4 regions of the Fructobacillus tropaeoli genome follow, and region 4 is predicted to be linked to each of the others. Evidence: riboswitches for the same ligand, from Rfam matches in the RefSeq annotation. Region 4 holds a riboswitch; each other region holds the start of a gene.
What was found. A riboswitch is a leader RNA that binds a small molecule or an ion and turns the genes downstream of it on or off. The one in region 4 is predicted to bind thiamine pyrophosphate.

Region 1 (7,975 bases), on a different contig from region 4:
CTTATCGCCGGGACCGGGTCGGCCAAATCAGGCCGGGAACCTCAATACCGTTTTGGCAGCGGCCATCGGGCGGGTGCCCGTTCTCGGTGTTTGTCTCGGCCATCAAGCAATTGGCGAGGTCTATGGGGCCAAGATTGTTACGGCGCCTCTCATGCACGGGAAGACAAGTCTGATTCACCAGCAGGGCAATCAATCAGTCGGCATTTTAGCCAGTTGCCCGACAACATTTACGGTTGGGCGTTACCATTCCTTGATGATTGATCCGGCCACCATCCCCAATCACTTAGCCGTGACCGCCCAGGCCGATGATGGCACTATCCAAGCGGTTGCCGATGAAGAGAACCACGTTTACGGGGTTGAATTTCACCCCGAATCAATTATGACGGACCAAGCGGCCGCCAAACAGATTTTTACTAATTTCTTAGCTTATACGGGAGAGAAGAACCATGATTAAAACAGCCATTCAAACAGTCAGTCAACAGCAAAACTTAATGTTCGAGGAAGCGGCCCAGGTTATCAGTGAAATCATGACCGGCCAGGCTGAAGAAATTCAGATTGCCGCCCTTTTGACGGCCTTAACAGCAAAGGGGGAAACGGCCGATGAAATTGCCGGGGCTGCCCAAGCAATGCGCCAGGCGGCCTTAGAATTTCCTAAGCAGCCGGCGGGCTTGGACATCGTCGGAACCGGTGGTGACCATTCTAATTCCTTTAATATTTCGTCGACGGCGGGTTTGGTCATTGCTAGTCTGGGCTATGACGTGGTCAAGCATGGCAACCGAGCCGCATCTTCAAAGAGTGGTGCTGCCGATGTCTTAGAGGCCCTTGGCTTCCCAATTAATCAGGAGGTTGACCAGGCCGAACAAATGCTAAAGGACAATCACTTTACCTTTCTCTTTGCTCAAAAGTACCATCAAGCAATGAAGTATGTGGCCCCAGTTCGTCGCGGTTTAGGCATCCGGACTATCTTTAACGTCTTGGGACCATTGGCCAATCCAGCCGAACCCAAGCAAATGGTTTTGGGCGTTTATGACGGGGCATTGTTGGAACCGATGGCTCAGGTCTTGCACCAGCTCGGTGTCCAGTCGGCCAACATTTTGTATGGAACGGATGGTCTCGATGAAGCTTCCATTTCGGCGCCAACCAAGTTAGTGCAATTGCGGGGTGACAATATTCAGTTCCAAACGATTACTCCTGAGGAATTCGGTTTGAAGCGGGCAACCAAAGAAGAAATTGTTGGTGGAACGGCGCAGGAGAATGCGGCCATTACCCGGGCTATCTTGTCTGGTGAGGAACGGGGGGCCAAGCGCGATATCGTGGTCTTAAATGCAGCCATTGGCCTGAATGCCGTCAACCCAACCATTACGATTAAAGAGGGTGTGAAATTAGCCCAGGAGGCCCTCGATGATGGTCGGGTAGCCGATTTGCTGGCAACCTTAACCGCTGCGGAGGCTGTTGAATGATTCTAGATGACTTAGTGGTCGCCACCAAAAGCCGGCTAGTAAAAGAAAAAGAAGCGGTGCAGGTAGCTGATTTGAAAGTGCAGGCAGAAGCCTTGCCTGTGGCTGACCCGCAGGACGTTTATGACCGTTTTTTAGCATCGGGGATTCACGTGATTGCCGAGGTTAAGAAAGCCTCGCCTTCCAAGGGCGTGATTGCAGCTGATTTTCCTTATCAAGAAATTGCCCGAACCTACGATCAAGCCGGTGCAACGGCCATTTCGGTCTTAACCGAGCCAGATTACTTTTTGGGCAAATTAGATTATTTGGCCGAGATTGCGCCAGCGGTGACCCGTCCCGTTTTACGGAAAGACTTTGTTATCGACCCCTATATGATCTATCAGGCAAAGGTCGCGGGCGCAAAAATCATTCTGTTGATTGTGGCGATTTTGTCACCAGAGGACTTGCAAGCCTATTTGAACCTGGCTGAAAGCCTGGGACTGGCGGTGTTAGTCGAGGCACATGACGAGGATGAAATCAGTCAAGCACTGGCCGTCGGCGCCAAGATGATTGGGGTTAATAACCGCAATTTAAAGGACTTTACCGTTTCCTTTGACAATAGCCAACGACTCTTTGATTTGGTGCCCGATTCTGTTGCCTTTATTGCCGAAAGTGGCGTGAAAAAGCCGGCAGATATTGCCCACCTGCAATCCTTAGGAATCAATGGTGTGCTCATCGGGGAAGCCCTGATGAAAGCGGCTGATCCAAAGGCTTTTATTGAAGCAGGATTGGGGGAGCTGGCCCATGACCAAGATTAAAATTTGTGGCTTGATGACTAAGGAAGAGGCCTTGATGGCCAACGAGGCGCGCCCTGATTTGGCGGGAGTGGTCTTTGCTCCTGGTCGCCACCAGGTCACGGCAGAGGAAGCTTTAGTAGTGCGCAAGGCGCTGGATGAGCGGATTCCATTGGTCGGTGTTTTCGTTGCTGAACCGGTCGAAACGATTTTGAAATTAGTTGAAACGGGAACGATTCAAATGATTCAGCTGCATGGCCAGCGGCCAATCGCCGAGGCCCGGCAGTTGCAGTCGGCCGGCGTGCCGATTATCCAAGCCCTGGTCGGGGATGATGCCATTGATCAGGCTAAGGACTGGCAAAATCAGCTTCGGCTCCGTCGCTCACAAGAGCAGGATGGCGGTTTGGAAAAGCGTCAAGATAGTAATTTCCCTTTAGCCAATTTTAATGGTGGTTCGGACGAAAAGGCAGACAGTGATTCGGCTTTAGCTGATTTTAATGGCGGCTTGGCCGAACACCCAGACGGGGATCTTGACCTAGTTGATTTTTTAATGGTTGATGCTGGTGCCGGATCCGGCCAACGATTAGATTGGCAACGGTTAGTTGGTTTAGCACCGACTCACTTGTTTGTGGCCGGTGGGATTCAACCCGATAATCTAAGTGATTTATTGCAGCTTTATCAGCCTGCTTTCGTTGATGTGAGTTCTGGGGCGGAAACAAAGGGACATAAAGATTTAAACAAGATGGTGGCACTGGTAGCCATTGCCCATCAAGAGGAGAGAAAGTAATGGAAACAGAATACAAGACAAAGAAACAGGCCGGTCGGTTCTTAGAGTATGGTGGCCAATATGTACCGGAAACCTTGATGAATGAGTTGAATAAGATGGCCGATGTTTACCAGGAAGCGAAGGCTGACCCTGATTTTCAGGCGGAATTGGCTGACCTACTGGCTAATTATGCTAACCGACCATCGCTGTTGTACTATGCTAAAAACATGACGGAAGACCTTGGTGGTGCTCAAATTTATTTCAAACGCGAGGACTTGAACCACACGGGAGCTCATAAGATTAACAACGTGATTGGCCAGGCATTGCTAGCCAAGCGGATGGGCAAGAAACGCTTGATTGCCGAAACCGGTGCCGGTCAACACGGGGTGGCCACGGCAACGATTGCCGCCTTGTTTGGCCTGGAATGTGAAGTCTTTATGGGAAAGGAAGACACGGACCGTCAGCGTTTGAATGTCTATCGGATGGAGCTCCTTGGGGCCAAGGTTCATGCCGTGACTTCCGGATCAATGGTCTTAAAGGATGCCATTAATGCCGCTCTGCAGGACTTTGCGGCCCGACCTGAGGACACGTTTTATGTGATGGGCTCGGCAACCGGCCCTCATCCTTATCCGGAGATGGTGCGTGACTTTCAAAGTGTCATTAGCCAGGAATCCAAGCAACAAATTCAGGACCAATTGGGACGCTTACCCGATAAGGTTATTGCCTGTGTCGGTGGTGGTTCCAATGCCATTGGTAGTTTTGCCCACTATATCGACCATCCTGAGGTGGACTTGATTGGGGTGGAAGCGGCCGGCAAGGGCGTTGATACTGATTTGACGGCGGCGACCATTGAAAAGGGCCGGTTGGGTGTCTTTCACGGCATGAAGTCGCTCTTTTTGCAAAATGACAGTGGCCAAATTAATCCGGTTTATTCGATTTCGGCTGGGTTAGATTATCCAGGAGTTGGGCCAGAACACGCCGCCTTGGCAGCCGAACACCGGGCCCAATATGTTGGTATCACCGATGATGAGGCCGTGGCTGCCTTTGAGTACATTGCCAAGCAAGAGGGCATTATTGCTGCCATCGAAAGCTGCCATGCCGTGGCCTACGTGCAAAAATTAGCGCCAACATTGCCAAAAGACCAGGTCATTGTCTGCACATTATCTGGCCGAGGCGACAAGGATGTGGCCGCGATTGCCAAGTATCGGGGGGTTGAAATTCATGAGTAAAATTAGTCAGACCTTTAAAAACCATAAAAACTTTATTGCCTTTGTCACCGCTAATGATCCAGACATGGAAACAACTGTTAAAAATGTTGTGGCCTTGGCTGAAGGCGGGGCCGACGTGGTTGAAATTGGGATTCCTTTTTCCGACCCAGTCGCCGATGGTCCCGTTATTCAGGCGGCCGATTTACGGGCGCTGCGTGACCCTGATTTGCCGATTGAATCGATTTTTGCAGCTGTAAAGGAAATTCGACGGCAAACAGCAGTGCCGTTGGTCTTCTTGGTCTATCTAAACGTTGTCCTCCAGTACGGCTATGAGCGTTTTACTGCCGACTGTGAAAAATTCGGTGTTGATGGCCTGATTATCCCCGATTTGCCCTATGAAGAACGAGGGGAATCGGCTCCCTTTACTGACAAGCACGGCTTGGATTTGATTCCGTTGATTACGGTGACGTCTGGTGAGCGCATTTCAATGATTGCCAAAGAAGCGACCGGCTTTATCTATCTGGTTTCTTCTTTGGGGGTGACGGGTACTCGCGAGTCCTTTGCTTCTAATTTAGCGGAGGTTGTTGGGCAAATTGAGGCGGTCACGGATGTACCGGTGGCCATTGGCTTTGGTGTCCATACTGCCGACCAGGCACGGACAATGGCGGAATTGGCCGATGGGGTCATTATTGGGTCCGCCTGTGTCCAGATTGTGGCTGACAATGGTCAAGAGGCACCGGCAAAGTTACAGGCATACGCCGAGGAAATCCGTGCTGCCGTTGATGACGTAACGGTCGAAGAGGCTTAACGGTCGAAGAGGCTTAACGGATTAGTCAAAAGCAAGTACCCCTGCTAACACCTAAACCGGCTTTGTGAGTGACTTTAAAGTTAATGGTGTTGCTGAGTGGCTTTGCTTACTTTTGGTTGGTTCGTCTATTGCCTTTTGTCGTTAGTGGGCTAGATTCGAATTTTTTGGATTAATAGTGCATTATATTTGTTCTAATTTTAAATTTCATGCTATACTGAAAAAAATTAATTAATTCGCAAGGGGAGCATCACGCTGAGATTAGACAGAAATGTCTTAGACCCTATGTACCTGATCTGGTTAATACCAGCGTAGGAATGCAACTAATATCGTTAACAAGGGTCATTTTTTAAGGGCTTTTTGGTTGAGGTTGAATTCATCATGAATTCAACCTTTTTCTTTTGCTGGTAAAGACTGTTCAGGGTGGATTGATGAATTAAATTTTAGGAGAGAAAAAATGATTCAACAGAACCATCAGCAGCAAGAAAGTTCCCCGGAAGAGGTACCATTAAGCACCGGTCAGATCCTATTGATTAGTATTCAACATATCTTTGTTTCCAATGTCTGGCTGGACCCGATTTTTGTTGCCTCAGCTGCGGGCCTCTCGTTAGCCCTGTCGACGAACTTGATCAGTGCTATTTTTTTGGCATCTGGTCTCGTGACGATTTTGCAGGCTTCAAAATTAGCGCGGCTGCCGATTGTGCAAGGACCCTCAGCGGCCTTTGACGCCTTAATGATTAGCGCTGGTAAAACTGGGGGCTTGCCAGCCGCCGGTGGCGCCGTCTTTCTCAGTGGCTTTATTGTTTTGCTGATGTCGTTATTTGGCTGGGTTCATCGCTTAGCCAAGAAGCTGACACCTGCGATTACCGGGACCATTATTTTTTTGGTCGGCGTTTCGCTTTCAAGTTTTACAATGTCGGAATTATTAGGGGGTACGCCCGGAACAAAAGGCTTCGCAGCACCGAATGTTTTGCTGGTGGCCGTGGTGACCACTTTGATTGTTGTCTTGGGATCGTTGTTTGGCCGCGGTTACTGGCGTAAGTTTTCCTTTTTGTTGGCCCTGGTAGTCGGCAATCTTTTGGCGGCCAGCTTGGGGATGATTGACCTGTCAGGCGTCAAAAGCCAACCGCTCTTTGGCTTACCACGGTTGTTCCCATATGGACTATTTCGTTTTAATTGGGATATTTTCTTGACCTTCTTCATCGCTTATTTAGTGGCGGTGGTTGAAGCTTTGGGTGTTTATGAAGCATCCGCCGATGTTACCAAAGAAGAATTAAGCTCAAAGCGTATTAGCCGTGGCATTGCTGGTGAAGCGGGTGGTTCAATGCTTTCCTCTTTGATTGGTGGTTTCCCAACAACCGCTTTTGCCCAAAACTTAGGGGTGATGAAGTTGACGGGGGTTCATTCTCGTAAGCCAATTCTATTGGCCGGGGGATTGCTGATTTTACTAGGGTTCGTGCCTAAGTTTGCGGCAGTTCTGGCTTTGACTCCAGCACCAGTGATTGGTGGAATGTTTTTGCCGGCAGCGGCGACTTTGTTGACGACGGGCTTTGCAACCCTGCAGAAGGCTGATAAGAGCGAAGCAACACGGATGAGTATTGGTTTGTCTTTGTTGTTGGCCATTGCCTTGCCATCTTATGCAAAGGGCTTTTCAGGTATTTATCAGTCACTCTTTTCAAATAGTATTTTAGTTGGTGCCCTGTCGGTTGTGACTTTGCATATCCTATTAATTGTCATACCAGGATTTTTTGGAAGGGAAAAGAACCATGAGTGATTCAGTTGCAGCGATTCAAGAAGAAATTCTGAGTTTTATTGATCAGCACCAAGTCATGGACGGCCATCATGAAAGCGATGAGGATTTTAACCGGCTGGCCCTCGATTTATTTCAATATCAATTTGACCATAATTTACCCTATAAAAAATATGCGCAACAACAACGAAAAAGTCCGTTAATGGTTCATCGGTGGCAAGATATTCCACTCATGCCGATTCAGGGATACAAGAAGTTAACACTGTCGACAACACCAATTACGGCGGACGAGGCCGTTTTTATGTCGAGTGGGACAACGGATAAAAACCACCGTAGTCATAGCTACCATCCAACTTTTGCTGTTTGGAATGAATCGATGAAGGCCCCATTCAAGCAGTACGTCCTTCCAGACGTTGATCGAATCACGATTATCGGTCTTTTCTCGGATGAAGAACACTTAGCAAATTCTTCTTTGGCTCATTATGTTAGTCACGCCATTGCCGAGTTTGGTGACCAACATAGTCGAGCTTACGTCAATCAAGACGGTATCGATTACCAGGGCGTGGTCGCTGCTTTGAAGGCGGCAGAAGAGGACCAGCGTCCTGTGATGTTATTAGGGGCTAGTTTTTCCTACGTCCATCTTTTGGATTATCTAAAACAGCAGAAATTAGTCTTCCACCTGGCTGAGAAAAGTCGGATTTTTGATACTGGTGGTTTCAAGGGTCAGTCGCGTCAAGTTAGCGAAGACCAGCTGCTAGCTGATTTGGAAGGAACCTTTGGCGTCAGCCGTGATTATTATTTAAATATGTATGGCATGACGGAAATTAGTTCACAGTGCTATGACCAGAACCTGTGGCGCCTCAACCAGGGGTTGGAGCCAATTTATAGTAAGCAAACACCGGCTTGGGTTCGTGTCAGAATTTTAGATACCGATACCTTGGAACCAGTTACGCCGGGTGAAAAGGGGGTTTTGGCTTATTACGATCTTTCAAACTGGAACTCATGTTTGGGCATTTTAACAGAAGATTTAGCAGTCCAGGATGAAGCTGGCTTTACCTTGCTCGGTCGAATCGCTGGGGCGGAGTCGAAGGGGTGTTCGATTTCGATTGATCAACTACTGCAAGCCAATCAGGCATGAAAGAGGTCGTAATGGCTGAAGAAATAGAGACAACAAAAATTAACTTGTTCTTGGCACCAAACGAGAGCCAATTTGATC
Region 2 (7,975 bases), on a different contig from region 4:
TCGCTTTTTTTAAGTTCAAGAAAAATTAAGCTGAACTATCAAAATCAGTTTGTGCCTCGTCCTTGTGTGAACAGGGACGGGGCATTTTTTGATTAGCTAGGTAGGGGCCGACTGATTTGTCAGAAGGCGAGGTTAGAACTGTGATAAAATGAGGGTAAGCGTGATTAAAGGAGTAGGATTTATGAAAATTGCAGTTGTCGGTCTTGGACACATGGGAACAGCCCTTGTTCAAGGACTAAAATTAGGTGGACACACAGTCTTGGGGTATTCATCAAATGCCAAAAAGGCGGAAGCTTTGCAGATTTCAGCGGTGAGCACCTATGAGGACCTGGTGAAGGCAGACTTTGATGTGATGATGTTGACGGTGCCAGCTAAGCTGGTGACGGCAGTTTTGGCAAAAATCGTCGCAGCTGGTCTTTCTGAAAAGGTCATTGTTCTTTCTGCAGCTGCCAGCGTGCAAAACGCTGATTTACGGGCGGCAGCCCCAAAGAACCCGGTCACAACCTTTATTCCAAATATTCCGGTTGCGGTTCAGGCCGGGACGATTGCTTTGGCAGCCGATGAATCCGTGACTGGCCAAAACGATCAGGTGGTCCATGATGTCTTGGAATCACTTGGGGATGTCTTGGTTGTGAGGGAAGACCAATTAGCCATCGCCGGGACCATCGGTGGTTGCTCACCAGCCTTTATCGACGTCTTGATGGACGCCATGGAAGACGCGGCCGTTGCCAAGGGCATGGATCGAAAGCAAGCGGGTCAGATGGTGGCCTCAGTGGTTGCCGGGACGGCGCAATTGGCACAACAGTCTGATTTGTCCGCGGGTGACTTGAAGGGGCAGATTACATCACCTGGGGGTACAACGATTAAGGGCGTCTTAGCCTTAGATCAGCACGGCTTCCGTGGGGCAGTGCATGCCGCCATTTTGGCAGCTGCCGGTGATTAAAAGCTCAGACTTTTTAAATGAGTGAACGATAACTTGGGACCAAGAAGCCAAACTACTTCTTAGCCCCATTTTTTTATGAGAGAGGGAGAGAACGATGCAAGCATTACCAGCAACGATTAAAAAGGTCTGGTATATCATGGAAGTCATTGGCGCCATTGTGATTTTAGCCATTTACTTCGCTGGAAACTGGGCGCTACAACATTTTTTGAAGTTTTATCTACCAATTTGGGCAATCTGGGGGCTCTTTTTGGCCATTGTACTGTGGTTTGTCGTTGGCATTTTATTGGTCCGTTACCGTTATGCTTTTTACCACTTTATGGTGAACGAAACGGATGTTGAAATCAAAAAAGGCTTCTTCTTCCGGACCCATACTGCGATTCCAATTGCTCGGGTGCAGAACGTCGATTTGGACCAGGGACCGATTTTACGGTTGTTTAAATTACAACAGGTGCATATTTTGACGGGGGGATCTGGTCATGAAATTGAAGCCTTAACGGAGGTCGAAGCTGAACAATTTAAGGACAGGGTCATGACGTTGGCTAGGGAGGCTCGCCATGAAGGCTAAGCACTTACATCCCCTTGCTTTTATTTTGAGTTTTTACGAACAATTGAAAAATATGGTGGCTTTAGGCTTGGCCATATTGCTCTTTTTCCATTTTACTTGGTGGGAATGGGTCTTGCTTTTCCTAGCACTGTTGATCTGGTCCATTTTAAGCTTCTGGATGACGACCTATGAACTCACGGAGAGCGAACTGATTTACCGGTCGGGTGTGTTAGAACGGCAGGTGCGCCACTTGCCTTACCACAAAATTCAAAATATCCACCGAAAGCAATGGTTTTTCCTACAACCATTCCATTTGGAGGAGATTGCCGTTGATTCTGGGGGGAAGGGAGCCAAGCAAAATCAGATTTCCCTCTCCGTTGTACCAACCTGGGTGGCACTTGTTCTTGAGCAAAAGCGACAGGATGAAACGACTAATCTGCCCACCTTGATTGAACGCGCAAAAGTTCAGGCGCAAAATGAAGGACCAGCGACACAGGAACAAGATGAGTTAGTGGACAAGAAAGACCCGCAGGGGCAGTCGTTTGATGTTGAGAATGACCCGAAAACCGCCACTCAAACAAGCTCGTTGCGGTCAAATGATTCTAGCAGGCTTTCTGCTGATTCTTATCGGGCTTCTGTTCTATCCTTGATTACCTATGCCGTGACGACGCCGGAAGTCATCTTTCAATTCTTTATATTTTTGGGTGGGTTCGTTCACTTAGATCAGAAAGGGGTAGTCAGCCATTGGCTTGAGCAGGAATTTACTAATCATGTTCTGGGTCTGGGCGCACTGATGATCGTCTTGCTGGTGGTTCTGTTTGTCTTAATCGTGATTGCTTTTAATGTTTTGCGAACGGTGATTTTGTATTTTGGCTTTGAAGTTCACCATGATGCCGGTCATTTAACGATTGCTCGGGGACTTTTCGAACGACAAACGATGCATCTGTCGATTAACCGGATGCAAACGGTTGAGGTCCGCCAAAATATTTTTCGGCAGGCACTGGGCCTTTCGACGGTCAAGACACGGTTAATTACAGACGAAAATGGCGAAGATAAGGTTTCTAAAAACGTACCGACCTTGATTCCAATGGTAAAATCAGGAGCTGTTGACCACTACTTGTCACAGTGGTTGCCTAATTTTCCAAGCAAGCCAATCAAAAAGACCAGTAGCTCAACCTATCAGATTTTGACAATGATCCGTAACGGCCTTTTTTGGACCTTACCCGTCGCTGCCGTCCTGATCTATGTTTTTCAACGGTTGCCGCTCGTTGTTTTGCTGGTTTTGCTTGTGTTGGCCTTCGTTGTCGGTGCCGGCTGGTATAAGGGGAAGGCGACAACTGCCCAAGTGGTTAACGGCCAGGTTCTCGTTTTAAAAACGGCGAAGAACTACGAAACGATTACGACCTACATTGCCTGGGATAAGATTCAGTCGTTGTCCATTAAGCAGAGTTGGTGGCTAGCTCGTCGTAATCAGCGAGCCCACCTTGCCGTGGTGGTCCGAACTGATACCAGTACGAAGGTTTTGACTGCTCGCTACTTGCCAATGGAGGAGGTCAAAGCCATCTTTGATTGGTACCAATCACTTGGTTAGAACGGTGCATTCGTTGCAGAAATTAGTGAATCAAAAGTGGTTTGAACCGTCATGCTTGCTTGCAGGCGGCAGAGCCACTATTACTTGCACTACAATTAAGTGGTGGAACTGCACTGATTTTTGGGCCAAAGAAAAAAGAGTCGAGGATACAATTATGTATGCTCGGCTCTTTTCAATTTGTGATGCGATGCTTCGACAATCTTAGAAGTGGTGGGTTTTGACGACTGCTTGAGCCTGGTCAATACTTTCTGGCAAAGTGGCATCAAATTGGCTCCAGAGGTCTTGGTCAAATTGATTGACGATGTCTAATGCTTGTTGCAGTTTTTCCTCGCCAGCCTGAGTTAAGGAGAGGGCTTTTGAGCGTGGGTTCTTCTTACCTGGGTAGCGGTCCAAAAGATCTTCACGACTCAGTTTGGTGATAATAGCCGAAGCGGTCATGGCATCAACGTCCGCTGCCTTAGCCACCATAATTTGCGTAATCTCGGTATTTTGTAAACTCAGGCCATGAACGGTGGCCAAAATTTGGAATTGGGGGTGGGTCAAGTCAAGCTCACGAAGACGGTATTTCATTTGGCGGAACCAGTCAGTATATAAGTTGAAAAACTTCTGATTGGTTGAATCCATGTAGCGAGTGAGTGAAGCGGTTTTGACAGGGCTCATGGGGAACCTCCTTGGTATTAGAATTAATCTGTAAGTATACTTATAATATAACTGATTTCATAGCGGGTAGCAAGTACCCACAACGAAGTTTTTTCACACGGATTCTAATTTCCGTGCTATACTGCTTGTGTGATAAATAAAGTTGGGGTGCCCTGAGCTGAGATTATACCCATTGAACCTGATGCCGCTAGCACGGTCGCAGGAAACTTCGAAAAACGGATTGAAATCCTAAAGACATTGCCCATGTTCGGTAACCGTCAACAGGCCAGAAGTCCTCAGCTCAGGCTGAGGGCTTTTTATTTTGTCTAAATGGCGACTGCAACCCCATAGTCTGCCAAAATAAAGTTGATAATTGAGGAGAAAAAATGACGAAGACGCTGCCGTTTTCCGACCGCTTTATGCAAGTGATGGAAGAACACAAGGCTGATTTTTATGCCAATCCCTTTATCCAAGCAATGATTGCTGGGGAAGTTAATCCTGAGGCGCTGCTCTACTACGTGCAACAAGATTACCGTTATTTAGGTCATTATTTGCCACTGTATGAACAGGTTTGCCAGACATTAACCGGACAAACAATCGATGCCGAAGTGGCCGACGATGACCGCGAATATGCCGCGCACAAGATTTTGCTGGACTTGGCTGAAACCGACGACAAGAGCATCCAAGAGGGGAAGTATCCAAATTCAACGGTCACGGATCAGTACGTTAACCACATGACCAAATCAGTCGAAAAGGATCCGTTTATCGGCTTGGTTGCCTTGGCTGCCTGCCCTTACGACTATGCCTACTTAGCTGATTTGTTGATTCGGGATGGCCTCATTAAGCCAGATAATCCATTTATGCCATGGGTGGGCTATTACCGTGGGATTGACAAGGGCTTGACGCGACCAATGTTAGCTTTGGTTAATCAGACGGCCGAGCAAGTGAGCCCTGAGGTGCAAGAGGAAGCCTTGGCTGCCTTTATCCAATCAACAAAGTATGAAAATCAATTCTTCCTGCAGGGAATGGAGGCAACAAAATGATTGATCCAAACCAATATCCGACAGCATTAACCATTGCTGGTTCTGATTCTGGTGGTGGTGCCGGTATGCAAGCTGATATCAAAACCATGCAGGCTTGCAAGACTTATTCGACGGTCGTGGTGGCCGGATTAACCGCACAAAACACACTAGGTGTGCAGGGTGCTTATCCAACTGATTTGGCCGTGATTGACCAACAGTTTGCCTCGGTGATGGCCGACTTTGATGTCCGTGCAGCCAAAACGGGTGCGCTCTTCGACGAAGCGCGCGTCCTTCAGGTAGCGAAAAACATCCGTCACTACCAACAAAAGAGCTTCGTGGTTGACCCCGTAATGGTCGCCAAGGGTGGGGCGACCTTGCTCGACCCAGCCGGCATTGCGGCCTTGAAGAATCACTTGCTGCCATTAGCCACACTGGTGACACCAAACCTCCCCGAAGCCGAACTATTAGCCGATATGAAAATCAGTAACCGCGATGATATGGTTACTGCTGGTCAAAAGATTCAAGCATTGGGCGTTCCAAACGTCATCGTTAAGGGTGGCCATGGTGCAGGCCCAGTGATTTATGATTATGTCTTATTGGAAAACGAAGAAGGCTTCTGGCTAGAAGGACAAAAGGTTGAAACGTCAAGTAAGCACGGGACGGGGGACACCCTCTCGGCTGCGATTACGTCCTTTTTGGCCCAAGGTGATTCTCTGCGAGAAGCAATTGAAAAGGGCCACCGTTATATGAATGCCATTATCGGGCATCCGCTAGTTATCGGTCATGGTCACGGTCCTTTGAATCATGGCCAATGGTCGAATCCAGAAGATTAAGAGGGAAAAGATAATGAATTTTGATCCTGCATCATTAACGGTTTATCTCGTTGTGGGAAGCCAAAACGTCAATGACGATCCAAACGAAGTAATTCGCGTGGTTCAAGAGGCCTGTGATGCCGGCGTAACGGCTGTCCAGTACCGTGAAAAGGACCACTCGAAGTTGAACCAAGCGGAAAAAGTGGCGTTGGGCCAGAAAATCAGGAGTATTACGAAAGCGGCTCATGTGCCTTTGTATGTGGATGATGACCTGCCTTTGGCATTGGCCATTCAGGCGGATGGCCTGCATGTTGGTCAAGGCGATACATCGGTGCGAGCAATCCATGAAGTCGCCCCTGATTTGCTGCTTGGTTTATCCGTCCACGACTTGAAAGAGCTGGCTGCCAGTGAAGCTGATTTGGCAGTGGTTGACTACTTGGGTGTTGGACCGGCCTTTGCAACGACCAGTAAGGAAAAGGTCAAGGAGGCCATTGGGCCAGAAGGTGTCTTGGCGGTTGCGTCAAAGAGTCCGCTGCCAGTTGTGGCCATTGGTGGTATCCATGAGGAGAACTGCCAGGAATTAGCAGAGTTGCCGATTGCGGGTGTTGCCGTCATTTCGGCTATTACCGCTAGCGATGATATTCAACGAAGTGTTCAGAAATTACGAGGAGTAACAAAATGAGTCAAACAATCTTAACTGCCGTTCGCCAGAACCAGCCCATCGTCTTGAACGTAGCCAATAGCGTTACCCCCCAATTGGTCGCAAATGCCATTGCCTATATCGGCGCTTCTCCAATTATGCTCGAGGACCCACTGGATGCAGCTGATTTGACGAAAATCGCCAACGCCGTAACCTTGAATTTGGGTTCAACTTCCGAAAATTCACAAAAGGTGATGATTAATAGTGGAAAGACGGCCAACGAATTGGACCTTCCAGTTGTCTTTGATCCTGTTGCCGTTGGTGCGACGCCATTGCGGTCAAAGCGGGCCAAGGAAATCTTGGAATCAGTCAAGGTGAGCATCGTCCGCGGTAACCTTGGTGAGGTAGCAACTTTGGCTGAAGTGGAATGGGAAAGCCACGGTATTGATGCTGGTAGTGGTACGGCTGACCCGGTTGAAATTGTCCAGAAGGCGGCTCAAAAGCTCGGTGCCGTTGTGGTCGCAACTGGTGTTCAGGACTTGGTTTCAGACGGCCAGACGGTCTACCAGATTGATAACTCGGCTAGCCAATTGGCAACCAATGTTGGCATGGGGGATGCACTAGACGGCTTGCTGGGCGCCTTCGCTAGTCAAAGCATGGACTTGGCTGATTTGGCCTATGCGACCGCTGCTCTACCCGTTGCCGGTGAACTGGCGGTGGCAGAGGGTGTTGCCGGTCCTGCTGATTTCTTGAACAAGATGCTCGACCAGTTGGGCAACTTGACGGATGAAAAGCTCCAAGGGCAAATCCACCTGCACCAAGTCAAGTGATGATTTTGGCTGTGATTGCCAGTTATGCGAGTAAAGCGGACTGTACGAAGGGCTCCGCATCTTGCTGTGTGAGAATGCTTGCTGTCTACTAGGCGCGAGTAAGACAAAGCCGCCCGTCGTCAGCGTCACAGCACGCTTTGTCAGTGTTCATCACACTCACGATTGTGCCTACCGGGCTTTTATGCTAGGATTAGTCTATTAGCAAAGCCACATGAGGAGAAATGCGCATGCCATTAATGAAAATTGACTTGATTAAGGGGCAGTACGAACCCGCAGAAATTAAGAATATCATGCAACTGTCTTTTGACGTTGCCAAGGAAACGTTGTCATTACCAGACCGCGACCGTTTCCAAATCGTGACGCAACACGAAGACTATGAAATTAATTTTCAAGATGTTGGTCTTGACTATGACCGTTCAGACAAGGTTTTGTTCTTTACGGTATTGTCAACACCACGTCCAGTGAAGGCCAAGAAGGAATTCACGAAGTCATTGGTGGCAGTCTTGGCTGATAAAGCCGGCGTTCGCCAGGAAGATGTTATTATCTCCTTTATCAGCAACCATGCTGAAGACTGGTCATTTGGTGAGGGAAAGAATCATTTCTTAAACGGTGACCTTTAATAAAATTAGCCCGCTAGCACTGAGTGTTAGCGGGCTTTTTGTTAAAATCAGCTATTGTTAACGACTGGCCAATTGCCCGTCGCTGCCGTGATAAACCCAAGTGGTTTATGGAAAATTGACAGATGGGTTTTGTTCCTCTAAAATTGATGCACAAACCTTTCAGAGGGTTTAAGTCGAGCAAACAGGCCATTTAAATTACAAATGGTCTGCTTGTATGTTTAAAAAGGAGTTCTGTCAAAAATGGAAAATTTTACATTTAAGAACACAACCGATATTCGTTTCGGGAAAGATCGCTTGGAGACCGAATTGCAGGCTGCAATTGCCCAATTTGGTC
Region 3 (7,975 bases), on a different contig from region 4:
GATTAAGGAAGCATAGGTGGAAACAATTAGTAAGACGATAATGGTGACAGCAACTGAAATGGCCGCCTTTGCAGCCTGGTTATTATCGGCATCCTGTTGGCTTGATTGGTTTTGGACCGTTGTCTTGAGACTAAAGGGCGTCATCAGTGCTGCGGTTTGTCTTGCAGTCAGCCCGTAATTCTCAGCCTGAGTGGTCAAGAAAAGTTTACTGAGGACCGCTTGTAATTGATCCTTATCAATTTTTGGTGCTTTTTGCTGGGTGACTAATGTGCCTTGACCATCATTTAGGGTCAGGATGCCATCGATTGTCTGTTTTTTCAAGGCCGATTGGGCGGATTGTTCGTCGGTGATTGATGAGACCTTGATGTTCATCTTGCTGGCCGATTGGTTAATGGCTTCACGACTGGTACTGGGACCAATGATGGCTACCTTGGCTGGTTGGTCGTTTGAAAAGTAACTAATACTATAACCCAGGAGACCGGCTGCGGCAATTAAAAGAATCGGTGAAATGATTAACCACCAGAAGGACTTTTTCTTCAGGCGGGTAAGGTAGGTGTGTTTGGCAACTAGGAGTGTGGGATTAGTCATTGGTGCTGACCTCCGTTTTAAAGATTTCGGCCAGGGTTGGTGGCTGTTGTGAGAAGGCGGGGATGTAGCCGTTGCGAGTTACCGCCTCAAAAATTTGTCGTCCGGCTGCTTCATAGGCAAGTGTCAGCATATAGCCACCGTCCTTTGGTTCAGCGTGAATGACCCCGGCCATCGCCAAGTAGTCTGATTTCGTCAAATGGGGGGCCTCAACATAGAGGCGGGTTCGTCCAAAGGACTCACGAATGGCCTGAACGGGGCCTTGGAGAACAGTCCGACCTTTTTTGAGCATCAGTAGTTGATCTGAAATTTGGCTGACGTTGTCCATATTGTGCGATGAAAAAATAATCATCGCTCCGCGAGCTTTGAGACGCTTAATTTCGTCCATAAAAATGGCAGCATTGACGGGATCTAAGCCTGAGAAAGGTTCATCAAGGATGATAAATTCTGGTTCGAAAATCAGCGCCATAATCATTTGGATTTTCTGGGCATTTCCTTTTGACAGGGACTGAACCAAGTCACCGGGCTCGCCGACAACTTGTAATCGGTCCATCCAGTCTTTGAGGGCATTCTTAGCGGCCTTTTTCTCCATGCCGTGAAGTTGGGCCAGGTAGACGACCTGTTCTTCAACTGTTTGCTTTTGATAGAGACCGCGTTCTTCGGGTAAAAAGCCGATTTTCCGACGCAAATGATCGTCGATTGGGTGGTTATCCCAGGAAATGGTACCATCGTCTGCCTGGATAAAGTCTAAAATCATCCGAAAAGTCGTGGTTTTGCCGGCACCATTTTGTCCGATTAGTCCGAGAACTTCACCTGGTTGGAGGGTAAAGGAGAGGTCGGAAACAGCTTGGTGGCCGCCGAATGCTTTTGATAGGTGGGAAAGAGTAATCATGATAAAGCTCCTAACGTACATGAGCAAAATGGATGAAGAGGGTTTAATTGTTTGCGTTAGCTAAGAGTGCTCGGCCGTTGCTTTGGTTGAGGGCAGACGGTTTATTAGTTAGCGTAAAAATCAGAACTCAGCATTTGCTCGAATATCCTCATTATCTCACAGTTTGGCTCGGGGTTCGAATCTGATGAAGGCGAGAGTTGAAGATGGTTAGAATGGGTGTGGGTTGATATGCTGGATAGACTTATAAACAATTAGAAGGAATGATTATTCTTTCTGTTAGCAGTTTTAATAGTGGACTTAATTAGAAAGAGCGAAAAAACTAATTGACTAGTGGCCAATAATCTAGTAAACTATTTAAGTATTGTTGACCATGGCCCCATGGTCAAGTGGTTAAGACGTCGCGTTCTCAGCGCGGAATCGAGGGTTCGACTCCCTCTGGGGCTATATCAAGCTATACGGTGCTAACACGCACCGTATAGCTTTTTTTTCTTTTTAAATGGCTATATATCAACGTTTTCATACGGTTTAATGTCTAGCAAAGTCTTTCAAAATAAGTCGAAAATTTGCCCCAAATTTGCCTCATAGGACACTTTTTTGATAATTTGCCCCAAATTTGCCCCAAAAAAAGCCCCCAAAAAGGGGGGATCGAAGTTATAAATTGTCAAAAATGACCTTGATATTATCCAGGATTTGGCTGAACATGATAATAATCATTGTATCTTTAGTTAACGAATAGATGGGTAACAAATAATCATTTTAAAAGTGGGTAACTAAAAGTAAAGTGGGAGTTAGACATGTGCGATTCTAATACATTTAAAACAGTAAATTATACACCACAGACAGACCCTAGTTATAACCAGGAACACCACTTGGAAAATCCTGCTGGTTTTATGAATGATATGCAGTCAATTTTTCAAGATCGTAGTGGACTTTGGCATGTTTACTATCTGAACGAACCAACTTGGGGCATTAACAATGAAATAGGGAACTCGAATTGGCAACATGCAACTTCAATTGATGGGACACACTGGGTGAATGATTCAGATATTGCGATTAAATCACGAAAATTAGACCCAACAGTTAAATGGGGCTCAGTTGCTACTGGTTCTGTTGTGATTAGTGATGGCTCAATTGCTGGAACAACCGATGGGGATTTCGTAGCTTTCTTTTCAAGTTACGGTGCGGTAAATTGCGGTGAGCAATCAATTTGGGCGGCGATTTCAAAAGACAATGGACACTCTTATCAACCTCTATCTGATTTAGCGGTTATGCCTAATTTAGATAATTATCCTGATTTTCGTGATCCATATGTGATGAAATACAATGGTCAATGGGTGATGTATATGGCTGAGGGAGACAAAGTCGGTACTTATTCATCAACAGATGGCCAAAACTGGAGTTATATTGGCAGTACGTCATGGAACCCTGATGCCTTTTTGGATGGGAAGGACCACGGTATCGTTGAATGTCCTTATGTTGTCACAATGATGGCAGATGATGGCACTCGTCACGCGGTTCAATTTGTTGGCGCTAATGATTATAACTGGGGGTACACAACTGGAACGAGTTATTTGATTGGCTCAATTGACAGTAGTGGCATCTTTACCAAGCAAAACGATCAGACATTGCCAGTTAGAATTGACCTAGGGACTGACTATTATGGATCAAACTTTGGCAAGGTGGATGAACAGACTTTGATTACTAGTTCGTGGGTCAATAACTGGGCTTATGCTAATGAGAAGGTTATTGGCATTGACGGAAATCAAACGAAAAAAGGCACGACATGTGCTTTGTTTCGTGATATCAAAATGGTTAAAGACGCTTCAGCACCGTCTGGTTATTCTTTGCAACTTTTCGTTCGTGATGTGGTCGACCGCACTTTCCCAACAAATGATGACTACAATGTTTATCATGATATTCCATCAGGTGGAGAATATTTGAGAACGATTGATAACAGCAAGGTGGTTGATTTTGACATACAAGGTGGTCAACCAGGAGGAGTATTTGTTGTTGACGTTCGGCAAGATGACAACATTTCGACACTGATGTTTGACATCAACGGTGGTTGGATTAGAACCAAAAGAAGCATGAAAGGGAATTTCAATAATTCTACTTACAATGCTGAAACTAAAAATATTACCTATGGAAAACCAGGATTAACAGATACGCATTTGACTATTTATTTCGATACAAAATCAATTGAAATTGAATTTACTGACTCACACCAGGTTTATACACTGCTTAAGTGGGGGAAGAAAAACAATCAGTCAACTACTTTGTCATTGCAAGGTGGAAATATGCCAGTATCGGTTAATTGTAAGGAATATGATTATAGATGACGCATTTGATTGGCTAAATATATTTGGTTTTCGGAATGTTAATTAAAATAATTTGGAATTAACTGATTGCGCTAAAAATATGGTTAGGGTCAACGAATTAGTCATTAATCAAAATCTTTTTAATCTGTTTTATGAAAATATCGTCTTCAAAACGACATCTTCTATGTAACTAAAGTAAAATTAATGATAAAATTGTAGTTGGACATTTTTGATTGAATTACTTGAAACATAAGGGGAAAATATATGGATACTGTATACGATGGTAACGCAAAGATTAACACTGTAAACAAGCATGTCTTTGTTTGGATTTGCAACTTTTTGGTCGGTGAATTTGGTGTTGACCGCTTTATTCGAGGACAAATCGGTCTAGGGCTGTTCAAGCTTTTTATCGGCTCATGGATTACTTTGGGTATTTGGCCCTTTGTCGATTTTGTGATTGCGCTTGTAAAAGCCTATGGATCAAACAACCATAGCAATGAATTAACATTTATTAACGGTCGTTACGCCAACTAAAAGTTATTTTCGTGAAAAAGATAGTTGATAGCTACTAACTAATAAAACCCACCGTTACTGAACGGTGGGTTTTATTTGATGTTATTAAAGCGGATTATTAAATGCTGTGATTTAGTATTAGTAGCAGTTAGTTCAACCCAGTAGGGCAACGTAACCCACCATGCTCAGCACAGCGATGATTCCGATAATAACGAACCATGGGCGCGTGTAGAGTGTGTCTCGTGGCTGTTGGTCTTCGTCTTCGTTTTCTTTATTTTTATTGTTCATCAGATTATCTTCCTTTCATGCAAAATCAGGTTACCTATATAAAATAATGGTGCGATAGGTAAGGGACCAGGGCGAAATCGATAGCACCTCATAACCCTGAGCTTCTAAATTGCTGATAGCGGCATTTAAATTTTGTTCAAAGCCTTTAGCAGTACTAGCGGTGATGACCTTTGTTTTCATAGGTTCCCTCCGTTCTTTCAATCAACTCTCTATCCTCATTGTAAGTAAAGCGGCACATTTTTCAATGATAGGAGCTGATTTTTTATGAAATTTGAAGGATTTGGGCTGGCATATCAGTCATGATCAAGCCGTTAAATGTTTGATTTTAAAATCAGTCTAAAATATGGTTGACGGCTGATTTCATATGGTAAAATATAAGCAACGCTAGGGGCGTCGATTTGACTGAGAAGAACCCTTTGAACCTGAACTAGTTAATACTAGCGGAGGAAAGTGTCATTGCTAATGAATTTTTTAGTGGTGCTTTCTATCAAGAAAGCACCTTTTTATTTGCAGCAAACGGCATAAGGTCAGTCGTTGAGATGCCTTTCTAAAAGGAAAGGTAGAGGAATGTCGAAAACAGTTTTGATTACGGGAAGTAGCCGAGGTTTGGGAGCGGAAATTGCACGCACTTTCGCGAAAGATGGCTTTCAGGTAGTGATTAATTATTACCATAGTCAAGAGAAGGCCGAAGAATTGGTAGCAGAAATCGGACCTGACCGCGCTATGGCTATTCAAGCTGATGTCCGGAATCGAGCCGAGGTTGATCAAATGGTCCAACAAGCCGTTGCTAAATTTGGCTCACTTGACACGGTCGTGAATAACGCCCTTATTAACTTTAAATTTGATCCAGTGGCACAGAAGCTCTTTAAGGATTTGACTTGGGACTCTTATCAGGAGCAAATCGATGGTACATTGAAGGGAGCCTTTAATGTGACCCAAAGTGCCTTGCCACAAATGATGGCGCAAAAAGCTGGACAAGTGGTTAATATTGGGACTAATTTATTCCAAAATCCCGTTGTGGCTTACCATGAATACACTACGGCCAAGGCTGCCATGATTGGCTTTACCCGTAATTTGGCTGTTGAGCTGGGTGAATTTGGGATCAACGTCAATATGGTTTCAGGTGGTCTACTGCAAACAACGGACGCCAGTGCGGTCACAACGCCAGAAGTGTTTGACTACATCAAGCAGACAACGCCGCTGCGAAAGGTGACGGAACCAGGCGATGTTGCCAAGGCCGTTCTCTTCCTTGGTAGTAGTGATCAGGGCCGGGGGTTAACGGCACAAAACGTGACGGTTGACGGCGGTTTGACAATGAATTAATTGAAGTACATTCAGCAATGTCCAAGACGGGCATTGCTTTTTTTGTCAAAAAAGAAAGCAAAGTGTAATAGGTAAACTAGAATCATTAGCGTTAAAATCAGGAGTAGATACTACTGACGGCTGATTGCTAGCCATCAAATAATTTTTTTAGAGAGAAGGAATAACAATGGTTATTATTGGCTTGATTGCAATTGTGCTGATTGGGATATGGTTTTCTTTTTGGCTTTCGATGAAAATTATTGAGATGCTGCCATATCTGATTTTGCTTTATATTGCCTTGAATATTTTGAACTTTATTTTGGACCACAAGACAGGCATCTTATTGACTATTCTGGTAATTGCGGCAATTCTGATTTCTGCTTGGATTTATGGTTCGCGCCATCCTGATGATGAAAGTGCGTCAGATCAAGCAGAAGCTGAAAATACTGCAGAAATCAGCCCAGCAGTGGCCGATGATACTGATGTTGAAACACTAATCGCTCAGCCAGTTGCGTTAACACCTGCTGAACAACGTGACCAAGCGTGGAAACAGATGGAAAAAATTCATCCGTTAAACATGGGGGATGGTCTGTTTATTGATACAAAAAATGAACAAATGTTTCTTGATTTAGGTGACTCAGAAATGCGTGGCCAGAAATACTTACTAGAAGATTTTTCTGCTGTGCAGGAATACAAGGTACGCGAAGAAACGACGAAGACCAAGGTGATTGGCGTTCGTTTTGCGGATATGGGTCGGTACAATTTTGCCGATATTGAATTAAGTAAGGCTACAAATGATGTTTTGGGCGTTAGTCCGGCCGACTATTTTGAAGGTATCTTAGCACAACAAATTTTTGCTGTGCACCCAGAGTCTAGCCCACTTCAAAGCGATGACCAGCAAGGAATTGCTGGGACGAGCCATTAATGATTGTGCGTTTTATTTTTACGGCCGAACATAAGTTCTACAAATTGTTATTAGAATGATAGACAAACTGACAACAAGAGAGTTAAACTAATGGAGTCAGTTACCAATCTGGTTTTAAAAGGTTGGTACAAAATCTATTAGGTCCAGTTGAACATCAGGTCTGTAAATGTCCTGATTTTTAATTGTTTGGGAGAGTTAGAATGTTTTTCTTGGTTTCATTGACTATCATTGGTTTGCTGTTTTTGACTGCAATTGTGAAGGCACACCATTTAGCACGACGCCGTCGAATCATTCGGGCAATGCTGAAGCGAGAAGTTAATCAAGCATTGGCTGAGCAAAATCAGCAGAATGATAATAACTTTGATTTTGATGTTCACACGCCAAAAGAGGTTCATGACTATTTAAAGAAGCAATTCGAGGATGAAAATGCTTTAAACCTCGGCGACGGCCTCTTTATTGACGTGAAGACGGAGTACCTGTTTTACGACTTGGACCATGCTGATGCCGACGGCAACCTTTATTTCATTGAAAACTTTGATGAAATTGAGCACTATGAAGTGGTTGCGGAAACCGAAGAGACTAAGACCATTGCGGCAAACTTTTTAGATTTTGATGATGGTGATTTTGTTCATACAACTCTTAGTCGGCGAGAAAATCCTGTTATTGGAACAAGTCCAGCTGATTATTTTGAAAAATTGTTGAAAAAATGCGTGAAGCAAAACCGGCAGGCCTACCAGGACTACTTGGTGAGTCAGGAGCGATAAAGGTGTTATTATATCCCCGCTTAATCTATTCACGTTACAATAAAGTTACGATTAGTATATTGAACGAGGTATAAAACGTGTTCTTATTATTTGGCTTAATATTAGTGATTTGGGGAATTGTTTCACTTTTCCGGTTCACTTTAAATGTATTTTCATACTTTTTAATTTTAGTTGGTATTTTGTTAGTGTTGAGTTTCTTTCTACATCATTGGATCTTTTCATTGATTATCGCAGCAGTTATCGTCTATATTGTCCGCAGTGGTAAGCGACGGGTGGTTGATGACCAACCGGATACGGGCTTTGGTCGTCGCGACATTAGCGATGAAGCAGAACAAAGCGATTCAAAATAATTTAAATATGACTTTGATAAAGGCGACCGAAAGGTCGT
Region 4 (7,975 bases):
GGTAAGCGCGTTGATATTCCATCATACGAAGTTGTCCCTGGTCAGGTTATCTCTGTTCGCGAAAAGTCAAAGAACATTGTGCCTATCCAAATCGCTGTTGAATCAGTAGTTTCACGTCCACAATTCGTTTCATTTGATGCTGACAAGCTTGAAGGTACTTTCGTTCGTTTGCCAGAACGTGAAGAATTGGATGCTGACATCAACGAAGCCTTGATTGTCGAATACTACAACCGTTTGGGATAATTTAATTAACTCTTTCTGGTTGAAAAGTCACTGCTTATGCGGTGGCTTTTTTCTTTGCTCAAATATTCGGTTGTAAATTAGTCGCAAAGGTCGACTTTAGACGGTTACTCTTCATTCCAAAAAAATATGTTAAACTAGAACAATTATATCAATGATTGGAGAGAAATCATGTCTTGGCTCATTAACATGTTCATCATATTTGTTATTACTTGGGTGGCTATTACCAGTTTGGAAAAACTAAAAACAATAACGGAACAAAGTAAACGCAAAAAGTTATCACTGTCTTTCGGTGCCTCCTACTTCATCTTGGGCTTAATCATCACATTTGTGAGCATCGAAGTTCATCAATCCGCATGGTCAACAAACGGTGCTCTTATGATTGGCTTTGGCATCGCTATCCCACTAATCCTAAGAAAACAACGATAATCCTTACTTGATTGTTTAACCATTCTTTTATAAATGATTTTTTCTACCTGAAGCCAAGCCTACCAAGGGTCTTGGCTTTTTTTATTTATCAAGGGTGTTGCACTTCCATTGTAAATTCACTTTAAAAAATCAGACCAGAGATAACCCACACAATCGCTGAAAAGGGCAACGTTACCAATTGCGATTGTCCCCAGCCACACTTTCATCTTTCACGAATCCAACAGCACAAAAGAACCATCCCCCGTTGTTTGAGGAATGGTTCTTTCTGTTCATACTACCCTACTAATTTTGCCAAAACGGCCGTCAAAACCCGTTGGCCATTTTCCAAATCTGCTGGTGTTGTCGTCTCCTCCGGTACATGACTAACCCCGCCAACGCTGGGGACAAAAATCATGGCAGTCGGCACTTGTTCCCCCATCACCTGCGCATCATGACCTGCACCAGATGGTAGAAATTGGTGCGTCAGACCAACCGATTGGCATGCCCCTGCAATCTCCTCCTGAAGACCCGCATCCATTTGGGTGGGCATAACCGCCGTAGTGCGCTCAAGTTTTGCCCGATACCGGTCCACTAGCTCAGCCACCACACCAACAGCTTCTGACAAGACCGACTGGTCTTGGTGGCGTAAGTCTAAAGCAAAAGTGACTAATCCCGGAATCACATTGGCTACATTGGGCTCTAACTGCACTTTCCCAATGGTATAGCGCAAATCAGGAATCTGCGCTAACTCACGATAGAGGTCTGCCAACAACCCAACTGCCCGTCGTAGGGCGTCGTCACGACAATCCATCGGAGTTGTTCCCGCATGGTTAGCCTGACCCGCTAACTGGATCAAAAAACGTTCTTGACCAACAATGGTTGTCACGATGCCAATATCGGTACCTGCCTTCTCTAAAATCGGCCCCTGCTCGATATGCAGTTCGAGATATTGGGCAATTTTTAAGCGTGACGCCGTTTGCACAAAGGGACTCAAGGCAGCCACTGCCGCCTGGCGAATTTGACCGAAAGTTTGCCCTCTAGCATCAACCAGATGCTCAAAGTCTTTCAAATGTCGCCCGAGCAAGTACTGCGATCCCGTAAAGGTCGCATCAAAGCGTGAGCCCTCCTCTTCTGAAAAAATAACAGCGACGAGCGGCCGCCCCATCCGTTGTCCTGATTTGACGATTTGACTAACCGACAAGACAGCAGCTAAAGCGCCATAAAGGCCATCATATAGGCCACCATCGACAACCGTATCCAGGTGCGAACCAACCAAAATTACAGGTTCTTTGGGCCAAGTTAAATCAGCAGTCGCATACAAGTTGCCGATTTCATCAACCCAGGGTACCAGTCCCAATTCCTTGATAATGTTGACACACTGCTTCTGTGCCTGACACCAGGCCTGGTCATAAACCGTTCGCGTATAACCCTGATTTTTCGTGCGACCAATTGCTTGAAAACTCTCCAAGAGGTCAGTAATTTTTTTATCCTGCATTTCTCTGACTCAATCCAAAACCAAGTAATCCCAACAACAGCAAGGCCGCTGCCAAATCAAAACCAACCGCCAAAGACCCCGTCGCATCCGTTAACCAGCCCGTCAGATATGGCGCCGTAATCGAGGCCAACATCCCCAAAAAGTTATAAAGGCCAAATGTTGTGGCAACTCGCCCCTTTGGTGCATGGCGGCGAATGACCTGCAACAATAGTGGGTCAATGGTCATTTTCCCGGTCAACCCATACAAAATCAGTGCCAGAACAATCTGCTTTGAATTTTGACTCAAGCTTCCCAACACCAATGCCAAGGCTGATAACGGTACAAAAAGGTATAGAAACCGCCTGGCATGTGCTGTTTGATCTAATTTTTTTGCCAAAATTAAGGCACTTGGAATGGCAATCAAGGGCACAATCGAAGCAATCAAACCGACAAAACGTTGGTCAATATTTTTCATTCCCAACAAAAAGGTCGGTAACCAAGTTAACATGGCAATTTGGCCATAAATCGAGCAAAACAAAAGCCAATAAGCACCGATTAGCGGCCGCTTAAAGAATGGTCGCCAAATTTTTGGCGCTAATTTTGCTGCTAACGACGAGATGAGTGATTGCTGTTGGCCACCGCGTGCATTCACCGACTTTCCCCCATACCGAATTGACCGGCCCTCTTTAGGTAAGCCATACAGGTACAGGAAACCGACCATCACCGTTGGTAAGGCAATCACTAAAAAAGGAGTTGACCAGTGGTCCTGATTTTGAATCACCAGCGTACTGGCCAGTAAGGTACCCAGAATCTGTCCAACACCCTGCCCGCTATTAATAATGGCCATGCCCAAAGTTGCATGGCGGTCACTAAGGTTTTGATTAATTAATCCATAGGCTGGGCCGTAAAAACTACCCTGCCCTAGGCCTACCAGGGCCCGCACCAGTAGAAAAAGAGTAAAGGTTGGCACGATACCCGAGAAAAAAGTCATTGCCGCAAAGAAGATAAAGCCCAAAGCGACGATAGCCTTCTTCGAATGACCGTCCGCTAGACGTGAAAACGGCAACTGACTAACCGTGTAGGTTAAAAAAAAACAGATGAAATCAGTCCCAATTCAGCATGGTTCAGACCAAAAGATCGTTGAATTTCCGGCATCACTGGATTTAAGATTGTCCGATCGGCATAGATAAAAACCCAACCAAGAAAATTAATCAAGATGATTTTCTGTGCTAATGATAGATGAAGCCCTGCCCGTTTCGGCTGGATCATGGTCGTTCCTTTCCTTTTTAACCAAGGCTCACGCCTGCCAATGGTGATGATGGTGCCGCCTTTTTCGTCAATACTCGTCCTGGTTTGGCCAGGTAGGCCTTGCGACCAGCTTCAATCGCTAAGTGAAAGGCTTCGGCCATCAGAGGAATGTCCCCCGCTGTTGCCATTGCCGTATTGGCCATGATGGCATCGACACCCATTTCCATGGCTTCGGCTGCTTGACTTGGACGGCCGATTCCGGCATCCACAATAATTGGCAGGTCAATCTCGTCAACTAAAATTTGAATCAAATCTTTGTTCGAAAGCCCTTTATTAGTACCAATTGGTGCGCCCAATGGCATGACGGCAGCTGCACCTGCATCGACTAATTGCTTCGCAATATTGAAATCAGGCAAGACATAGGGCATGACGATAAAGCCTTCTTTGGCCAAAACCTCGGTTGTCTTTAACGTTTCATAGTTATCGGGCATCAAATACTGTTTATCAGGAATCACTTCTAATTTGATAAAGTCACTCCCACTCAGTTCACGAGCAATTCGCGCCATCCGGATTGCCTCCTCAGCGTTCGTGCACCCCGAAGTGTTTGGCAAGATGGTTGTCCCCTGTGGAATAAAATTTAAAATATTTTCCTCAGCTACACTCGTTCGGCGAAGAGCCATCGTGATAATTTCCGCTTTGGCATGGTTAACCGCTGAGTCAATCAACTCGTATGAGTACTTACCAGATCCCAAAATAAAGCGTGATTCAAACTGATGGCCACCGATGACCAATGGATCATTTGTCGACATTTTTTACTCCTCTACTGTCTCTTTTTCTAGAATTAAACGTAGGATTTGGTTCGCCTGGTGCCCCGCACAAATCAGGACACGAGCGGCCATCAATCCTTCTGCTCCCTTGGTCTGGCCATCACCACAAAGGTAAACATGGTCACTTTGCCGGACGGTTTGAATTTGATTGGCATCGTGAACACCAGCTAAGCCATTGCCCATCACGATTGGTGTCTCTGGCAAAACTTCTTGCGCCCGTCTTAACAGCATTGCTTTCGCATTTTGATCATCAAAGGCTTCACAGATGATATCAGCACCGGTAAAGAGGTTCAACACATTGCCCTCCGTCACTCGTTCCTGCCAAGTCGTCACCTCCACAAAGGGGTTAAACTCCAAGATGTTTTGCTTCAGGGCCAAGACTTTTGGTAAACCAACCTGGCTTAATTTAAACTGCTGACGGTTCAAGTTACTATGCTCAATTTCATCAAAATCAATCAAGGTCAAATGACCAACCCCGGCCCTGGCCAGCGCAATGGCAATATTTGATCCTAGTCCTCCCGAACCGGCAATCGTCACATGGGCGGCTGCCAACTTCTCCTGACTGTCAGCCACATTGCGATCCTTCATTTTTAGGTAGACGGATTCCACCGCCTGACCATCAATTGCAATCGTTGTCATTTTTTCTAACCCCCACCTACAAAGGCAATAATTTCTACTTTGTCGTTCTCAACCAGCACCGTTTCAGCCAAAGCCGCTTTCGATAAAATTTGACCATTGAGTTCGACAACCACGTTTTCGTGATGACTGTTTTGCTCTTCAAGTAGACTCAAAACCGTTACACCTGCGACGTTGTCCATCTGTTCGCCATTAATTGTCACCATCTTTTTTCTCCCTTCTGGGTCCGACCACCGAAAAATCAGTTTTTCATGCCAGCCACTACCCACTTTTGTTAAAAATTGAACAAAAAAAGCTGTTTCCACGTCAAAAACGCAAAAACAGCTTTCAAAAAAACTATCATCACTATCTTCCTACGCAGACGTTAATCTAATCAGGTTCAATGGGTATAATCTCAGCCAACCGGCACCCCAGATAATTCGTATTCAATTTTCGAAATCAATATAACATGGATTTTTTAGCCTGTCTACTCAAGAAGCAGGACAAAATTCCACTGGATTTACTAGACCAATTCTAATAAAATTTTCATCGTTACTGATTTTTCATTAGCGGCAATCAACAGACTAGGTCAATCCACCGACAAATGTTGGATAACACCCGAAAATAGCAGACAAGCCTTTAATCTCTACAGCTTTTTCCGTATAATTGTCTGTAGTAAAGTAATTGGAGGATAACCCAATGGATGATGTTAACAGCCGTTTAGAACAGGGGCAGCAAGGTAATGGTGGTCCCAAGATTAACCCTGATGAACAGCGCCTTTACCTAGGCACTTTTCGTGAACGAGTAGTCGCGGCCGTTAAAGAATCAAAGGCCGACGATAGCCAAGTTCAAGATGAACTCAAGGCACGGATGGCCAACTGGCCGGATACGACCTTACTGATTGACCAGGATGCTTGTGGTGATGCCTACATCAACTACTTGCAAATGGCCGTCAGCACCAATCACCCCTACACCCTTCTATCCGATTTTGAAAGAACAACACAAACTGATGACCCCTACGCGGTCGTTCTTGCGGCAAAATCAGCCGTAAACCAGGAATCAATTGACCTGTAACCTGACGAAGCCGGTTTCAACCGGCTTCTTTTTTATCAAGACAAAGTCACACTGATAAAGGAGTCTTCATGCTCGGACAAAAACCACTGGCCTACCGGATGCGGCCAACAAAAATTGAAGAAATCGTTGGTCAAGAAGACCTAGTCGGCGAAAATAAAATCATTTGGCGGATGGTGGAAGCCAAGCGTCTTTCCTCGATGATTCTTTACGGTCCACCTGGAACCGGTAAGACTTCGATTGCCTCGGCGATTGCCGGTTCGACAAACTTTGCCTTTCGGGCCTTAAACGCGGCGACCGACTCGCAAAAGGACCTGCAGGTCGTTGCTGAGGAAGCAAAGATGTCAGGGACCGTCGTCCTGCTTTTAGATGAAATTCATCGTCTCAACAAAGTCAAGCAAGACTTTCTCCTCCCCCACCTCGAATCGGGTGCCATCATCTTAATTGGTGCAACGACGGAAAACCCGTACTTAAACGTCACGCCAGCTATCCGTTCCAGAACCCAAATTTTCCAAGTCCACCCTTTAAGTGACCAAGACATCAAAAAGGCCATCAAACGGGCACTAACGGATAAAGAAAACGGTCTTGGCAACTATCAAGTGAACCTAGCCGACGAAGCCCTCACCCACCTTAGCCAGGCAACCAACGGCGATCTTCGCTCCGCCCTAAATTCCTTGGAATTAGCGGTCCTTTCGACCAAGCCGGATGCAGGTGGGGTTATCCAAGTGACCCTGGAGGTCGTTGAAGAAACTAGCCAACGACAGGCACTCGTAGCCGACAAGGATGGCGATGCCCATTACGACATCATCTCGGCTCTACAAAAATCAATTCGAGGATCGGATGTCGATGCGGCCCTGCATTACGCTGCCCGACTGATTATTGCCGGCGACCTACAAATCCTGGTTCGCCGCCTGATTGTGATTGCCTACGAGGATATCGGCCTCGCTAATCCGAATGGTGCTCAACGCGCCGTGACGGCCATTCAAACCGCTGAAAAATTAGGACTACCCGAGGCACGGATTCCACTGGCCAATGCCATTATTGAATTAGCGCTATCGCCCAAATCAAATTCGGCTTACACCGCGATGGATGCTGCCATCGCCCAAGCGGGCCGCTCAAAGGCCCAATCTATCCCAGACCATCTGCGCGATAGTCACTACAAGGGCGCCGAGAAGCTCGGCCACGGTAACGACTATATCTACCCTCACGACTTCCCAAATGACTGGGTTGCTCAGCAATACCTCCCAGATGCCATCAAGGATGACGCCTACTTCCAGCCGAAGGGTAACTCGAATTTCGAGCAGCAGTTAAAAGACGTCAATCAAAGTCTTAAAAATCAACAGCGTCGTGGCTTAAAATAAACAATACCAATCCGGTTTTGAGCGACAATTTTTGTTGATGATTACTCACAAAAATCAGAATGTCAAGACTAGTATTTTTAGACAAAATCAGTATACTATTAGTGAATACTCTGGTATACGCATTGCTACATTAACAGCTTTTTCCTTACAACCTTTTTATTTTGGACGGGGATCCTCAGGTCATGACATGCCCTTTCGTTCGGTAGTCAAAGCCCCCGGTGAAACGCCCACCTCGATAATTTCGAGGAAAATCTGAGTAGCGGTTAACGGTGCCAATAGAGTATCGTGGGCATGACCCACGGCTCGCCTTCGGGCGGGCTTTTTTTGTGGGCTCTTACTGGTATCCAAACAACTAATTCAACTTTTAATATCAACTAATTTTCTATTCCGTAGAGGCCGCTTTTTATTTTGTCTTAAAAGACTTATAATGAACCTAGAAAGAAAGAGAGGTCTTTACGATGACACAGTCTTACCAGAAGATTTTGGTTCCAGTGGATGGCTCAAAGGAAGCTGAGGCGGCCTTAAAGCGCGCAATCGCCCTGGCAAAAGAAGACGGCAACGTTGAATTAGTGATTGCTAATGTCATTGATACCCGCGCCATTCAAAACATCACATCCTTCGATAACACCATGATTGATACCATCACAGAAGATGCACGTCAGTCATTGGAAACTTATAAAAAGGAAGCCACTGATGCCGGCCTTTCAAACGTTTCATATCGAATTGACTAC

Region 1: linked by a shared signal. The riboswitch ahead of FT12353_RS07240 (solute carrier family 23 protein) and the one ahead of thiS (sulfur carrier protein ThiS) in region 4 are both predicted to bind thiamine pyrophosphate.
Region 2: linked by a shared signal. The riboswitch ahead of FT12353_RS02600 (TenA family protein) and the one ahead of thiS (sulfur carrier protein ThiS) in region 4 are both predicted to bind thiamine pyrophosphate.
Region 3: linked by a shared signal. The riboswitch ahead of FT12353_RS07120 (3-oxoacyl-ACP reductase) and the one ahead of thiS (sulfur carrier protein ThiS) in region 4 are both predicted to bind thiamine pyrophosphate.

What each region holds. Positions count from the first base shown of each region.
Region 1 covers NZ_BOJU01000005.1:41,120-49,094, forward strand. The annotation lists gene FT12353_RS07210 (anthranilate synthase component II) at 1-454, shown strand, start outside; gene trpD (anthranilate phosphoribosyltransferase) at 447-1,460, shown strand; gene trpC (indole-3-glycerol phosphate synthase TrpC) at 1,457-2,254, shown strand; gene FT12353_RS07225 (phosphoribosylanthranilate isomerase) at 2,241-3,017, shown strand; gene trpB (tryptophan synthase subunit beta) at 3,017-4,225, shown strand; gene trpA (tryptophan synthase subunit alpha) at 4,218-5,012, shown strand; TPP riboswitch at 5,241-5,344, shown strand; gene FT12353_RS07240 (solute carrier family 23 protein) at 5,467-6,783, shown strand; gene FT12353_RS07245 (LuxE/PaaK family acyltransferase) at 6,776-7,897, shown strand; gene FT12353_RS07250 (acyl-CoA reductase) at 7,909-7,975, shown strand, end outside.
Region 2 covers NZ_BOJU01000002.1:99,055-107,029, reverse strand. The annotation lists gene FT12353_RS02625 (amino acid permease) at 1-29, shown strand, start outside; gene FT12353_RS02620 (pyrroline-5-carboxylate reductase family protein) at 182-943, shown strand; gene FT12353_RS02615 (PH domain-containing protein) at 1,038-1,508, shown strand; gene FT12353_RS02610 (PH domain-containing protein) at 1,498-3,078, shown strand; gene FT12353_RS02605 (MarR family winged helix-turn-helix transcriptional regulator) at 3,280-3,738, opposite strand; TPP riboswitch at 3,872-3,960, shown strand; gene FT12353_RS02600 (TenA family protein) at 4,104-4,760, shown strand; gene thiD (bifunctional hydroxymethylpyrimidine kinase/phosphomethylpyrimidine kinase) at 4,757-5,572, shown strand; gene thiE (thiamine phosphate synthase) at 5,586-6,233, shown strand; gene thiM (hydroxyethylthiazole kinase) at 6,230-7,021, shown strand; gene FT12353_RS02580 (tautomerase family protein) at 7,249-7,641, shown strand; gene FT12353_RS02575 (iron-containing alcohol dehydrogenase) at 7,882-7,975, shown strand, end outside.
Region 3 covers NZ_BOJU01000005.1:14,510-22,484, forward strand. The annotation lists gene FT12353_RS07090 (ABC transporter permease) at 1-588, opposite strand, end outside; gene FT12353_RS07095 (ABC transporter ATP-binding protein) at 581-1,477, opposite strand; tRNA gene FT12353_RS07100 (tRNA-Glu) at 1,850-1,921, shown strand; gene FT12353_RS07105 (glycoside hydrolase family protein) at 2,272-3,816, shown strand; gene FT12353_RS07110 (NINE protein) at 4,060-4,329, shown strand; gene FT12353_RS07115 (hypothetical protein) at 4,627-4,776, opposite strand; TPP riboswitch at 4,973-5,062, shown strand; gene FT12353_RS07120 (3-oxoacyl-ACP reductase) at 5,164-5,919, shown strand; gene FT12353_RS07125 (ABC transporter permease family protein) at 6,086-6,823, shown strand; gene FT12353_RS07130 (hypothetical protein) at 7,024-7,587, shown strand; gene FT12353_RS08600 (hypothetical protein) at 7,809-7,937, shown strand.
Region 4 covers NZ_BOJU01000003.1:4,963-12,937, forward strand. The annotation lists gene rpsD (30S ribosomal protein S4) at 1-243, shown strand, start outside; gene FT12353_RS04080 (hypothetical protein) at 412-669, shown strand; gene FT12353_RS04085 (Zn-dependent hydrolase) at 944-2,143, opposite strand; gene FT12353_RS04090 (MFS transporter) at 2,133-3,188, opposite strand; gene FT12353_RS08505 (hypothetical protein) at 3,206-3,391, opposite strand; gene FT12353_RS04095 (thiazole synthase) at 3,409-4,179, opposite strand; gene thiF (sulfur carrier protein ThiS adenylyltransferase ThiF) at 4,183-4,836, opposite strand; gene thiS (sulfur carrier protein ThiS) at 4,842-5,039, opposite strand; TPP riboswitch at 5,167-5,256, opposite strand; gene FT12353_RS04110 (YueI family protein) at 5,512-5,886, shown strand; gene FT12353_RS04115 (replication-associated recombination protein A) at 5,955-7,244, shown strand; gene FT12353_RS04120 (universal stress protein) at 7,703-7,975, shown strand, end outside.